3 regions of the Isoptericola hypogeus genome follow, and region 2 is predicted to be linked to each of the others. Evidence: riboswitches for the same ligand, from Rfam matches in the RefSeq annotation. Region 2 holds a riboswitch; each other region holds the start of a gene.

The links. A riboswitch is a leader RNA that binds a small molecule or an ion and turns the genes downstream of it on or off. The one in region 2 is predicted to bind cyclic di-AMP.
Region 1: another riboswitch for cyclic di-AMP. It lies ahead of ABD254_RS19815 (M15 family metallopeptidase); the one in region 2 lies ahead of ABD254_RS14460 (C40 family peptidase).
Region 3: another riboswitch for cyclic di-AMP. It lies ahead of ABD254_RS07170 (C40 family peptidase); the one in region 2 lies ahead of ABD254_RS14460 (C40 family peptidase).

What each region holds. Positions count from the first base shown of each region.
Region 1 covers NZ_BAAAPM010000009.1:394,053-397,317, forward strand. Annotated here, with positions in the region: gene ABD254_RS19810 (hypothetical protein) at 120-494, opposite strand; gene ABD254_RS19815 (M15 family metallopeptidase) at 623-1,360, opposite strand; cyclic di-AMP (ydaO/yuaA leader) riboswitch at 1,587-1,748, opposite strand; gene ABD254_RS19820 (ArsR/SmtB family transcription factor) at 1,911-2,270, shown strand; gene ABD254_RS19825 (heavy metal translocating P-type ATPase) at 2,267-3,265, shown strand, end outside.
Region 2 covers NZ_BAAAPM010000005.1:396,168-399,432, forward strand. Annotated here, with positions in the region: gene ABD254_RS14450 (iron-dependent transcriptional repressor DtxR) at 1-257, shown strand, start outside; cyclic di-AMP (ydaO/yuaA leader) riboswitch at 409-576, shown strand; gene ABD254_RS14455 (C40 family peptidase) at 580-1,359, shown strand; cyclic di-AMP (ydaO/yuaA leader) riboswitch at 1,596-1,770, shown strand; gene ABD254_RS14460 (C40 family peptidase) at 1,867-2,556, shown strand; gene ABD254_RS14465 (universal stress protein) at 2,729-3,265, shown strand, end outside.
Region 3 covers NZ_BAAAPM010000003.1:1,085,695-1,088,959, reverse strand. Annotated here, with positions in the region: gene clpB (ATP-dependent chaperone ClpB) at 1-1,005, shown strand, start outside; gene ABD254_RS07170 (C40 family peptidase) at 1,120-1,938, opposite strand; cyclic di-AMP (ydaO/yuaA leader) riboswitch at 1,940-2,103, opposite strand; gene ABD254_RS07165 (septum formation family protein) at 2,347-3,063, opposite strand; gene ABD254_RS07160 (exodeoxyribonuclease III) at 3,060-3,265, opposite strand, start outside.

The sequences.
Region 1 (3,265 bases), on a different contig from region 2:
CGAACCGGCCTCCTCGTTCGCGGGACGCTGAAAGGCCTCACTGGCGGCGCCCCGAGACGCGGGCGGTCACGCCCGGGCCGTGCGATGTGCGCGGAAGCTCGCACGGCGGCTCGGGACCGCTACGTCCGGCTGACACCCCAGCTGCGCGGGTCCGGCCGAGCGGGCTGCCAGACGTCGGGCGCTCTCCACCGGAGCCCGCCGGGATGCGGCATCTCGGTCGTCCAGCGGCGCAGCGGACTGCGGTGCGCCGTGAGCAGCGTCGTGGCCACGATCAGCGCACACAGGCACAGCAGGGCGAGGCCGCCGTCGTGGTGACCGGCGGCCGATCCGGCTGACGCGTGCTCGACGAGTGCCGCCCCGTGCTCTGCGCCGATCCCGGAGCCTGTGCCGTGCATGGCCGCGATGCTCACGCCGGGGTTCGGCATCGCCGCCGGGCTCGCCGAAGCCGAGTCGGCAACTGTCAGGCCAAGCACGCAGGCGAGCGTGAGCAGCATGATCCCAAGCACGCACCGCGCTGCGGTCGTGGCGGCGGGGTGTCGGGTCGCGGCAACCATGGCGAGAGGGATCCTAAGGCGTGAACCTGACTCGTCGATCACAGTCCGTCAGGGCGCAGGCGTCCGGGTCAGGACTCTTGTGCCGCGACGGCGTCGACGAACTCCCAGTGCCACGGCTCGTACTTCGAGCCGCCTGGACGCGCCCAGTCCGGGTTGTCCCAGCCGGAGGCCTGCGCCTGGTCTGCGAGCCAGTCCCATCGCTCCCCGGCGTAGGTCTCGGCGCACAGATCGACCGCGAGGCCCCAGCCGTGGTTCGACGTGCCCGGTGTGGCGGCGAGGTAGCCCTTTGCCGCCTTGGTCGCGACCTGCTGGTCGTAGGACCGGTAGCCGTCGGAGATGCACATCGACTCGCCGAACCGGGCGACGTAGGCGTCGTTCAGCTCAACCAGCGCCTCGGCGGCGTCCGCGCGCACCTCTTCCGCTCCATCCCAGGGCGAGCACAGCTGGTCGTCCGGGACCTGCCCGTTGGCCGACCCCTCATCGACGGCGACGTCGCAGCCGGGCAGCGCCCCGCCGTTGTCAGTCGCGGCGGCAGCATCCTGTTCCTGGGGTGCGTCCGAGGCCGCCCGCGGTGACGAGGCCGGCTTCGGCTCGGGAGGTGCCGGCTCGATCTTGATCTTCAGTCGCTCTTCGGTCCTGGAGATCTTGGCGGACCGGTCGACGACGATCGGCGGGGCGGCATTGACCGGCTTCGAGGCCTCGCTCGCTCCCCGTGCCTGAATGTCAGCGTTCTGCCCGAGCGTCTCGGCGTGGGCGTGCTGAGGCTCGCCGGTGGTGATCGCAAAGGCTGCCGTCGTGGCGACCATGGCGGCGACGCCGAGGCTGCCGCCCAGGAGGCGGGTGCCGGCTCGCGTACCGGGCCTGCGGCCTTCGGCATGTCGGCCGCGTGCGGCGCGGCTGCGAGGCGGGCGGGCCTGTCGGCCCTTCGGCGGGATGGTGTGGCCGTGCCTCATGCGAGACCGCACAGCTGTCGGCCCGCGGCGGGCGCGAGATGGAATTCGGGCACAGGGCACGGGTGAACGCAAACGCGCATCGATATCTCCTGGCGCCTGCGAGGTTAGCTGTCGGATTCGGGTCGGAGACTGACCCGGCCAGCGAGCGTGCTCGCGTGGCTTCACCCCGAGGGCGCCGACCTGCGGCGCCCGAAATGTGGTTCCCCCGTCCCTGCCGGGAGTTGATCAGCACGCAGCGGCGGCAGGGCTCGGCGCCCGCCCGTGCACCCCGCGATTGCGAGGTGGAGCGAATGTACCCGACGACGACCCGAGAAGTCACAAACAGATAACGCCGCTCGACTCACGCTCATCGGGGCCGGCCAACCCTGGCCATCGATACAGCCCTCCATGTACTGTTCATCGCATGCTGAACACTGTCGACCGCATCGAGGTGATGGGCAGGCTCGGCCGGGCCATGAGCGACCCAACCCGGGCGCGCATCCTGGAACGCCTGCTGGCCGGACCGGCGTATCCCGCCGACCTGGCGGCGAGCCTGGACCTGTCGCGCTCCAACGTGTCCAACCACCTCGCATGCCTGCGCGGATGCGGGCTCGTGCTCACCGAACCCGACGGGCGCCGCACCCGGTACGCCATCGCCGACCCGCACCTGAGCGCCGCGCTCGGAGAGCTCCTGCGGGTCGTCCTCGACGTTCGCGACGGGCGCGAGTGCGCCAACCCGCTGTGCGAGGTGCCCGGCTGCACCGCCTGCGAGGTCGGGGCATGAGCCGCGAGTGCTGCGGCCCCGACGAGCCCGAGGACCGTCCCACGCTCCTCGCTCTGGGCTCCGCGCCTGCCGCGGTGGGGACGACCGGCTCGGTCGAGTCGTCGACTGGCGCTGACGGGTCAGCCCGCGAAAGCCACGACGAGGAGGACGCGCGAGAAGAGCTCACGCCGTGGTGGCGCGACCATGCACTGCTGCTGCCCGCGGTCTCCGGAGTCCTGCTGGCCGCCGGCTACGTCCTGGAGTGGAGCGGCCTCGAGGTGCCCGCCGTCGTCGTCCAGGCCGCGAGCCTGCTCGCTGGCGCCTGGACGTTCGCACCCGGCGCCCTGCGACGCCTGCTGCGCGGGCGCCTCGGCGTCGGGCTGCTCATGACCATTGCCGCCGTCGGCGCCGTGGCGCTCGGTCACGTCGGCGAGGCGGCCGCGCTGGCATTCCTGTTCTCGATCGCGGAGGCCCTCGAGGACCGCGCCATGGACCGCGCACGGCACGGACTGCGCGCGCTCCTGGACCTCATGCCCGAGACGGCTCGTATCTCCCGGCTGTCGGGCGATATCGACATCCCCGCCGACCAGGTGCGCGAGCTCGACCTACTCGTCGTGCGCGCAGGCGAGCGGCTGGCCACCGACGGCGTCGTGACCTCGGGGCGAAGCTCCCTGGATACCTCGACCATCACCGGAGAGTCCATCCCGGTCGAGGTCGGTCCCGGCGACTTCGTCCCCGCCGGCTCCATCAACGGCACTGGAACCCTGCAGGTCGAGGCGACCGCCGACGGGCGCGACAACTCCCTGACCACGATCGTGCGCCTCGTCGAAGAGGCGCAGGCGCGCAAGGGCGAACGCGCACGCCTGGCCGACCGCATCGCCCGGCCGCTGGTCCCCATCGTGCTGGTGGCAGCCGTCCTCGTCGCCGTCTGGGGCTTCGTCATCGGCGACCCCGGGACGTGGGTCCAGCGAGCCCTCGTCGTCCTGGTGGCGGCCTCGCCCTGCGCGCTGGCGATT
Region 2 (3,265 bases):
TCGCCTCGCGCGCGGCCGGTACGGCCGCCGACGACGAGGCGGACGGCGGGACGTCGCTCGTGCTGCAGCGCATCGCCGAGCCCCTGCAGGTCGACATCGAGCTGCTCGCGCGCCTCGGCGAGGCTGGCGTGGTGCCCGGTGCGCACATCGCCGCGCGGATCGCCGGCGGGGACTACGCCGTGCAGGTCGAGGGCTCGGGAGTGGTCCTGGAGCTCCCCGAGGACCTCGCCAAGCACCTGTTCGTCGCGGCCCGCTGAGGCCGTCCCCGCGCAGGTCGCGCGGGAATGCCACGGGTGTCGTGACCGGAGCGTGACATCGCGGGCATTCATCCGGTACGGTCGGGGTCGCTCGCCGGAGATCGATCTGGCGGGCGCTCGGACGGACGCCGAACCCTGCCACCGGCCGAGCTCCCACGGAACACCGCACGGCAGGAGCGGGGGACCCACTTTCGGGCGTCGGAGACGACGTCCTTGGGGTGAAGCCGCACGGGTCGGTCTGCACGGCAGACCCGGACGGCCGGGTGCTTTCTCCCACCCGAACCCGACAGCTGACCTCGCAGGCGACAGGAGAGGTTGACACGTGACCGCACGCACCACCCGCGGCCGGCATCGCGCCGCCCGCCGTCCGATCGCCATCGCCACGAACGGCAACGCCGGTCGCCGCGTGGCCGTCGTCGCCACCGCCGGTGGTCTGCTCGTCTCCACGTTCGCCAGCGCGAGCGCCGCCCAGGCCGCGCCGGTGGACAGCGACGCCGCCCACAAGCTCAGCACGGTCGACCTCGGCGCGCTCACCGACCAGGCGCGGCACGCGCTCGAGGCGGCCCCGGTCGTCACGGTGGACGCCAAGGCGAAGGTCGACGTCGAGAAGATCACGGCGAAGATCGCGTCCGAGGCCGAGATCACGCCCGCTCCCGAGCCGGAGCCCGTCGTCGTCGAGACGTCGTACGAGTCCGAGTCGACCTCGACGTCGGCCGACACCGCGTCGCGCTCGGCCGAGCGCGAGGAGGTCTCGACCGCGGCTCCCGCGTCGGCCAACGGCTCGTCGATCGTGTCGATCGCGATGCGCTACGTCGGCGTCCCGTACGTCTCGGGCGGCACCAGCCCGTCCGGCTTCGACTGCTCGGGCCTGACCCAGTACGTCTACGCGCAGGTCGGCATCAGCCTGCCGCGCACCACCTCGGAGCAGCGCTACGCGGGCACGGTCGTCTCCGACCCGCAGCCGGGTGACCTGGTGTGGACCCCGGGCCACGTCGCCATCTACGCGGGCGACGGCATGCAGATCGACGCCCCCAAGCCGGGCGACGTCGTCCAGTACCGCGCCATCTGGCAGTCGAACCCCACGTTCATCCGCGTCGGCTGAGCCGCCGCACCGGCCGCTCGGCGGCCCCACCGACGCCCCGTCGCGCACCGCGCGGCGGGGCGTCGGCGCGTCCGGTCGGCGACCTCCCGAGGGGCCGGAAACGGCCTGTGGACAGGGTTTTCGTGCCCTCTGGTCACCTCCTGTGATCGAAACGTGACATTGACGGCCGGGTCCGCTACGGTTTCAACCACTCGCCGGCCATCTGGTGAGTCTCGACCGGAACGCCGAGCCCTGCCGCCGGTCGGGCACCTTAACCCCAGGCAGGGGCGGGGGACCCACTTCCGGGCATCGGAGACGGTGTCCTCGGGGTGAAGCCGCACGGGTCGGTCTGCACGGCAGACCCGGACGGCCGGGTGCTTTCTCCCACCCGAACCCGACAGCTCACCTCGTAGGCGACAGGAGAGGGAACACGTGAACGCACGCACCACGCGCGCCCGGCACCGTGCCGCGCGCCGTCCGCTCACGCCGCTCAGCGTCGGTACCGCCGCTGCAGGGCGTAGGGCCGCAGTGGTCGCCACCGCTGGCGGCCTGCTGGTCTCGACCTTCGGCGGCGCCACCGCGGCGCAGGCCGCTCCGGTCGACCACGACGCGGCCAACAAGCTCAACACCGTCGACCTCGGCGCCCTGACCGACCAGGCCAAGAACGCGCTGCAGGCGGCTCCGGTCGTCGCGGTCGACGCCAAGGCCAAGGTCGACGTCGAGAAGATCACCGCGAAGGTCGCGGAGAAGGCCGAGATCACCCCGGCGCCCGAGCCGGAGCCCGTCGTCGAGGAGGTCGTGGAGACCGCCACCGAGACGGTGTCGCGCTCCGCGGAGCGCACCGAGGTCCCCGAGGTCGCCTCGTCCTCGTCGCTCGGCTCCCAGATCGTGTCGATCGCCTCGCGCTACATCGGCACGCCCTACGTCGTCGGTGGCTCCACGCCCGGCGGCTTCGACTGCTCGGGCCTGGTCACCTACGTGTACGCCCAGGTCGGCATCGACCTGCCGCACCAGTCGAGCGCGATCCGCTACGCCTCGAACGTCCAGGTCGTCTCGTCGTCCGAGGCGCAGCCCGGCGACCTGATCTGGTCCCCGGGGCACATCTCGATCTACATCGGCAACGGCCAGCAGATCGACGCGTCGCGGCCCGACGGCTGGGACACCCGGGTGCGGGACATCTGGCAGTCCAGCCCGACGTTCCTGCGCGTCACCGGCTGACCTTCGGGCAACCCCGACGCCGCGACCCCCGGCGCTCCGCACGGAGCGTCGGGGGTCGTCGCGTTCCCCGGCGCTTTGCTGTGCCTTGCGCGGACCTTTCGCTAGGCTTGAACGTGCCCGGTCGTCTCGACGGTGAGGCGGCGCAGCGGGCTCGTTCGACGGGAGGCGCGACATGACACGTCCTGAGGTCGTCCTGGTGGGGGTCGACGGCTCGGCAGCGAGCCTGCACGCTCTCGACTGGGCCGCCGCGTACGCGCGGCGCACCGGGTGGGGTCTGCACGTCGTGTGCAGCTATTCGCTCCCGTCGTTCACCGCGGCCTCCCTGGACGGCGGCTACGCCGCGCTCGACGACTCCGCGATCCAGGAGGGGGCCAAGGCGGTCCTGGCGGAGGCCCAGGCCCGGGTCGCCGGGGCCGGTGTCCCGGTCACGGCCACGGTCGCGTCGGGCGACGCGGCAGGCGTGCTCGTGGAGCAGTCGCGGGAGCACGCGCTGGCCGTGGTGGGCACCCGGGGCAAGGGCGGGTTCACCGAGCGGCTGCTCGGCACCGTCTCGTCCGCGCTGCCGGCGCACGCGCACTGCCCCACGGTCGTCGTGCCGTACCGCGGTTCCGGGTCGGGCGCGTCGACGGACCCCGACCGGCGCGACGGCGACGTGGTGCACGAGGTGCGTCGCATCGTCGTGGGTGTCGACGGGTCCCCGTCGGCGGAG
Region 3 (3,265 bases), on a different contig from region 2:
GGCGCGGACGAGATCGCCGAGGTGGTCTCCGCGTGGACCGGCATCCCCGCCGGGCGCCTGCTGCAGGGCGAGTCCGAGAAGCTCCTGGCCATGGAGGACGTCATCGGCGAGCGCCTCATCGGCCAGCGGGACGCCGTGCGCGCCGTGTCCGACGCGGTGCGGCGCTCGCGGGCCGGCGTCGCCGACCCCGACCGGCCCACGGGCTCGTTCCTGTTCCTCGGCCCCACGGGCGTCGGCAAGACCGAGCTCGCCAAGTCGCTCGCGGACTTCCTGTTCGACGACGAGCGCGCCATGGTGCGCATCGACATGTCGGAGTACTCCGAGAAGCACGCGGTGGCCCGCCTGGTCGGCGCGCCCCCGGGGTACGTCGGCTACGAGGAGGGCGGCCAGCTCACCGAGGCCGTGCGACGCCGGCCGTACTCCGTCGTCCTGCTGGACGAGGTGGAAAAGGCGCACCCCGAGGTCTTCGACCTTCTCCTGCAGGTGCTCGACGACGGCCGTCTCACCGACGGCCAGGGCCGCACGGTGGACTTCCGCTCCACCATCCTCGTGCTGACGTCGAACCTCGGATCGCAGTTCCTCGTGGACCTGACGCTGGACGACGAGGCGAAGCACGAGGCCGTGATGTCGGCGGTGCGGGCGTCGTTCAAGCCGGAGTTCCTCAACCGGCTCGACGACGTGGTGGTCTTCGACGCGCTGGACGTCGACGAGCTGGGCCGGATCGTGGACCTGCAGGTCGACGCGTTCGCGCGCCGGCTCGCCGACCGGCGCATCGGCGTCGAGGTCACGGACGCGGCGCGCGAGTGGCTGGCCCTCGAGGGCTTCGACCCTGCGTACGGCGCCCGGCCCCTGCGCCGCCTGGTGCAGCGCGAGATCGGCGACCGCCTCGCCAGGCGGCTGCTCGCGGGCGAGGTCACGGACGGCGACATCGTCGTCGTGGACCGCGAGCCCGACGCGGCGGGGCTGGTCGTGACGCCGCGCGCGCAGGTCCCCGCGACCGGCTGATCCCGCCCCGGCGCTGGCCCAGAAGGACAACGAGCGTGCTGACTCGTTCCTCGAACGGATCGTCTGAGGAACGAGTCAGCACGCTCGTTGCGGCTGGGCCCGTGGCCGGTGGGGTCAGATGCGGATGAACCGCGGGTTGTCCTGCCAGATGTGCCGCTTGACGACGCCGACGCCGGGGCGGGCGGCCTCGATCTGCTTGCCCTTGCCGATGTAGATCGCCACGTGGCCGGGCGTCCAGATGAGGTCGCCGGGCTTCGCGCTGGACCGGGAGACCTGGCGGCCCTGCGTCCGCTGCGCGGAGGACGAGCGGGACAGGGACTTGCCGACGGCCTTCTTGTAGACGTAGCTGGTGAAGCCGGAGCAGTCGAAGGCGCTCGGGCCGGACGCGCCGTAGACGTAGCGGTCGCCCACCTGCGCGTTGGCGACGGCCACGATCTTGGCGCCGCGGTTCACCTTCTTCTTCGCCTGCACGGGGAGGGTGCGCGTGGAGACGCCCCGCAGCATGCTGCTGCTCGGGTCGACGTAGACCCGGACGCGGTTCTTGCCGGCCTTGTACTTCTTCCACGAGGGCTTGAAGGACGACTTGCCGTGCTTGAGCTTGTGGTTGGCCACGACCTTGCCGTTGATGACGAGCTTCGCGCGCCCGGAGACGGCGTCGCCGGACCGCTTCACGGCGACCTTGTACACGGGCCGCGCGGCGGCACCCGCGCCCTGCTTGATGGTCCGCTTGCTGGCGGTGAACGCCGTGTGCGGCTGCGGCTTGGCGGTGTGGACGGTGGTGGACGCCGGGGCCGCCGACGCCTCGGAGGCCTGGGCGACGAGACCGCCGCCGGTCAGGGCGGCGACGAGGCCGAGGGCGACGACGGCACGTCGGGGGCGGGACGCGGCGACGGCGGCAGTGCCGGGGCGCGCGCGATCGAGGGAAGTGGGCATGAGTATTGACCTCTCGAGCCTGCGAGATGAGCTGTCGGATGAGGCCGAGATCGGTGGCCCGCCGTCCGGGGACGGCTTAACCCCTAGACCGTGCCGGCGACTTTCGTCGTCGTGGTGCCCGGTCGATGTTGGTTCTCCCGCTGCTGCCGTGAGTTCGAGGTGTCGCCGGGACGCCGGCAGCACTCGGCTGCGTCCTGGCCGCCGCCCACGGGCGTCGTGGACGGTCGAGGGACGCTAACCCGCCGACGCCCCCGGGGTCACGTTCCGATAACGAGCGGCGTGTCGAGATGTCGGCGCCGATCGTCGGCATTCGTGCAGGACGAGCCGGACATCCTGGGGACATCCCGGCACGCCAGCCGGAGGCAACAGTGTGTCGAACGTCACTGTCACGGGCTTGACGGCGGGCGCTCAGGACAAGAGCGATCCCGACCGGGCGGAGGTGGCCGCCGCGAGGCACAGCCCGGCGCGGTCGCCCGCCTCCCACGACGCCTCCGTCGGCGCCCAGACGACGAACCGCAGCGCGTCGGCCTCCTCGCGTCCCTCGGGGCCGAGGAGCGCCGGACCGCACGTCCGCGCGGAGCCCGCCGCGGCGTCGTCCGCCCCGGGCCAGACGGCGCCCGGTTCGGCGTCCGAGCGGCCCACGACCTGCGCCTCGTGGCGGTCCGTGCACGGCACGACCAGGACGCGGCCCACGGGGCCGTCGGCGGGCAGGTCGGCCACGCACGAGCCGAGCACGAGCTGCACCGCGTTCACCTCGCGCGGCTCCGTGACGTCGGCGGACACCGGCGCCCACGCGCCGTCCCGGGCGGCGTCGACGCCCAGCGCGACACCCGTCGCCACCAGCAGCGCGGCGACGAGCCCGCCCGCGGCGAGGGTGGCGGCCCGTCGGCGGGGACGGCGCGTCGGGGCCGGGCCGGCGCCGGACGGCGTCGCGCCGTCGTTCGGCCGTGCGGCCGTGGGGGAGTCGTCCGCCGGCGGCGGGAGGCGCACGTCGTCCAGGCCGGCGGTGGGCAGCGCGCCGGGCGGGGTCGGCGAGGCGAACGTCGGCCCGTCGGGCCCCGCCGATCCCGAGGCGTCCGGCTCCGGGACGTCCGGCTCCGGGGCCGGCGGCTCGTGCGGGCTCACGCGCGGGAGCCCCGCGGCGCGGGAGTCGCGGCGTCGGCGAGGTCGACGATCACCGGCACGTGGTCGCTGGCGCCCTTGCCCTTGCGCTCGTCCCGGTCGATCACGACGCCGGTAACGCGCTCGCGCAGCGCCGGCGAGGTGTACGCGAAGTCGATGCGCAGGCCCTTGTTCCGGGGGAAGGCGAGCTGCTGGTAGTCCCAGT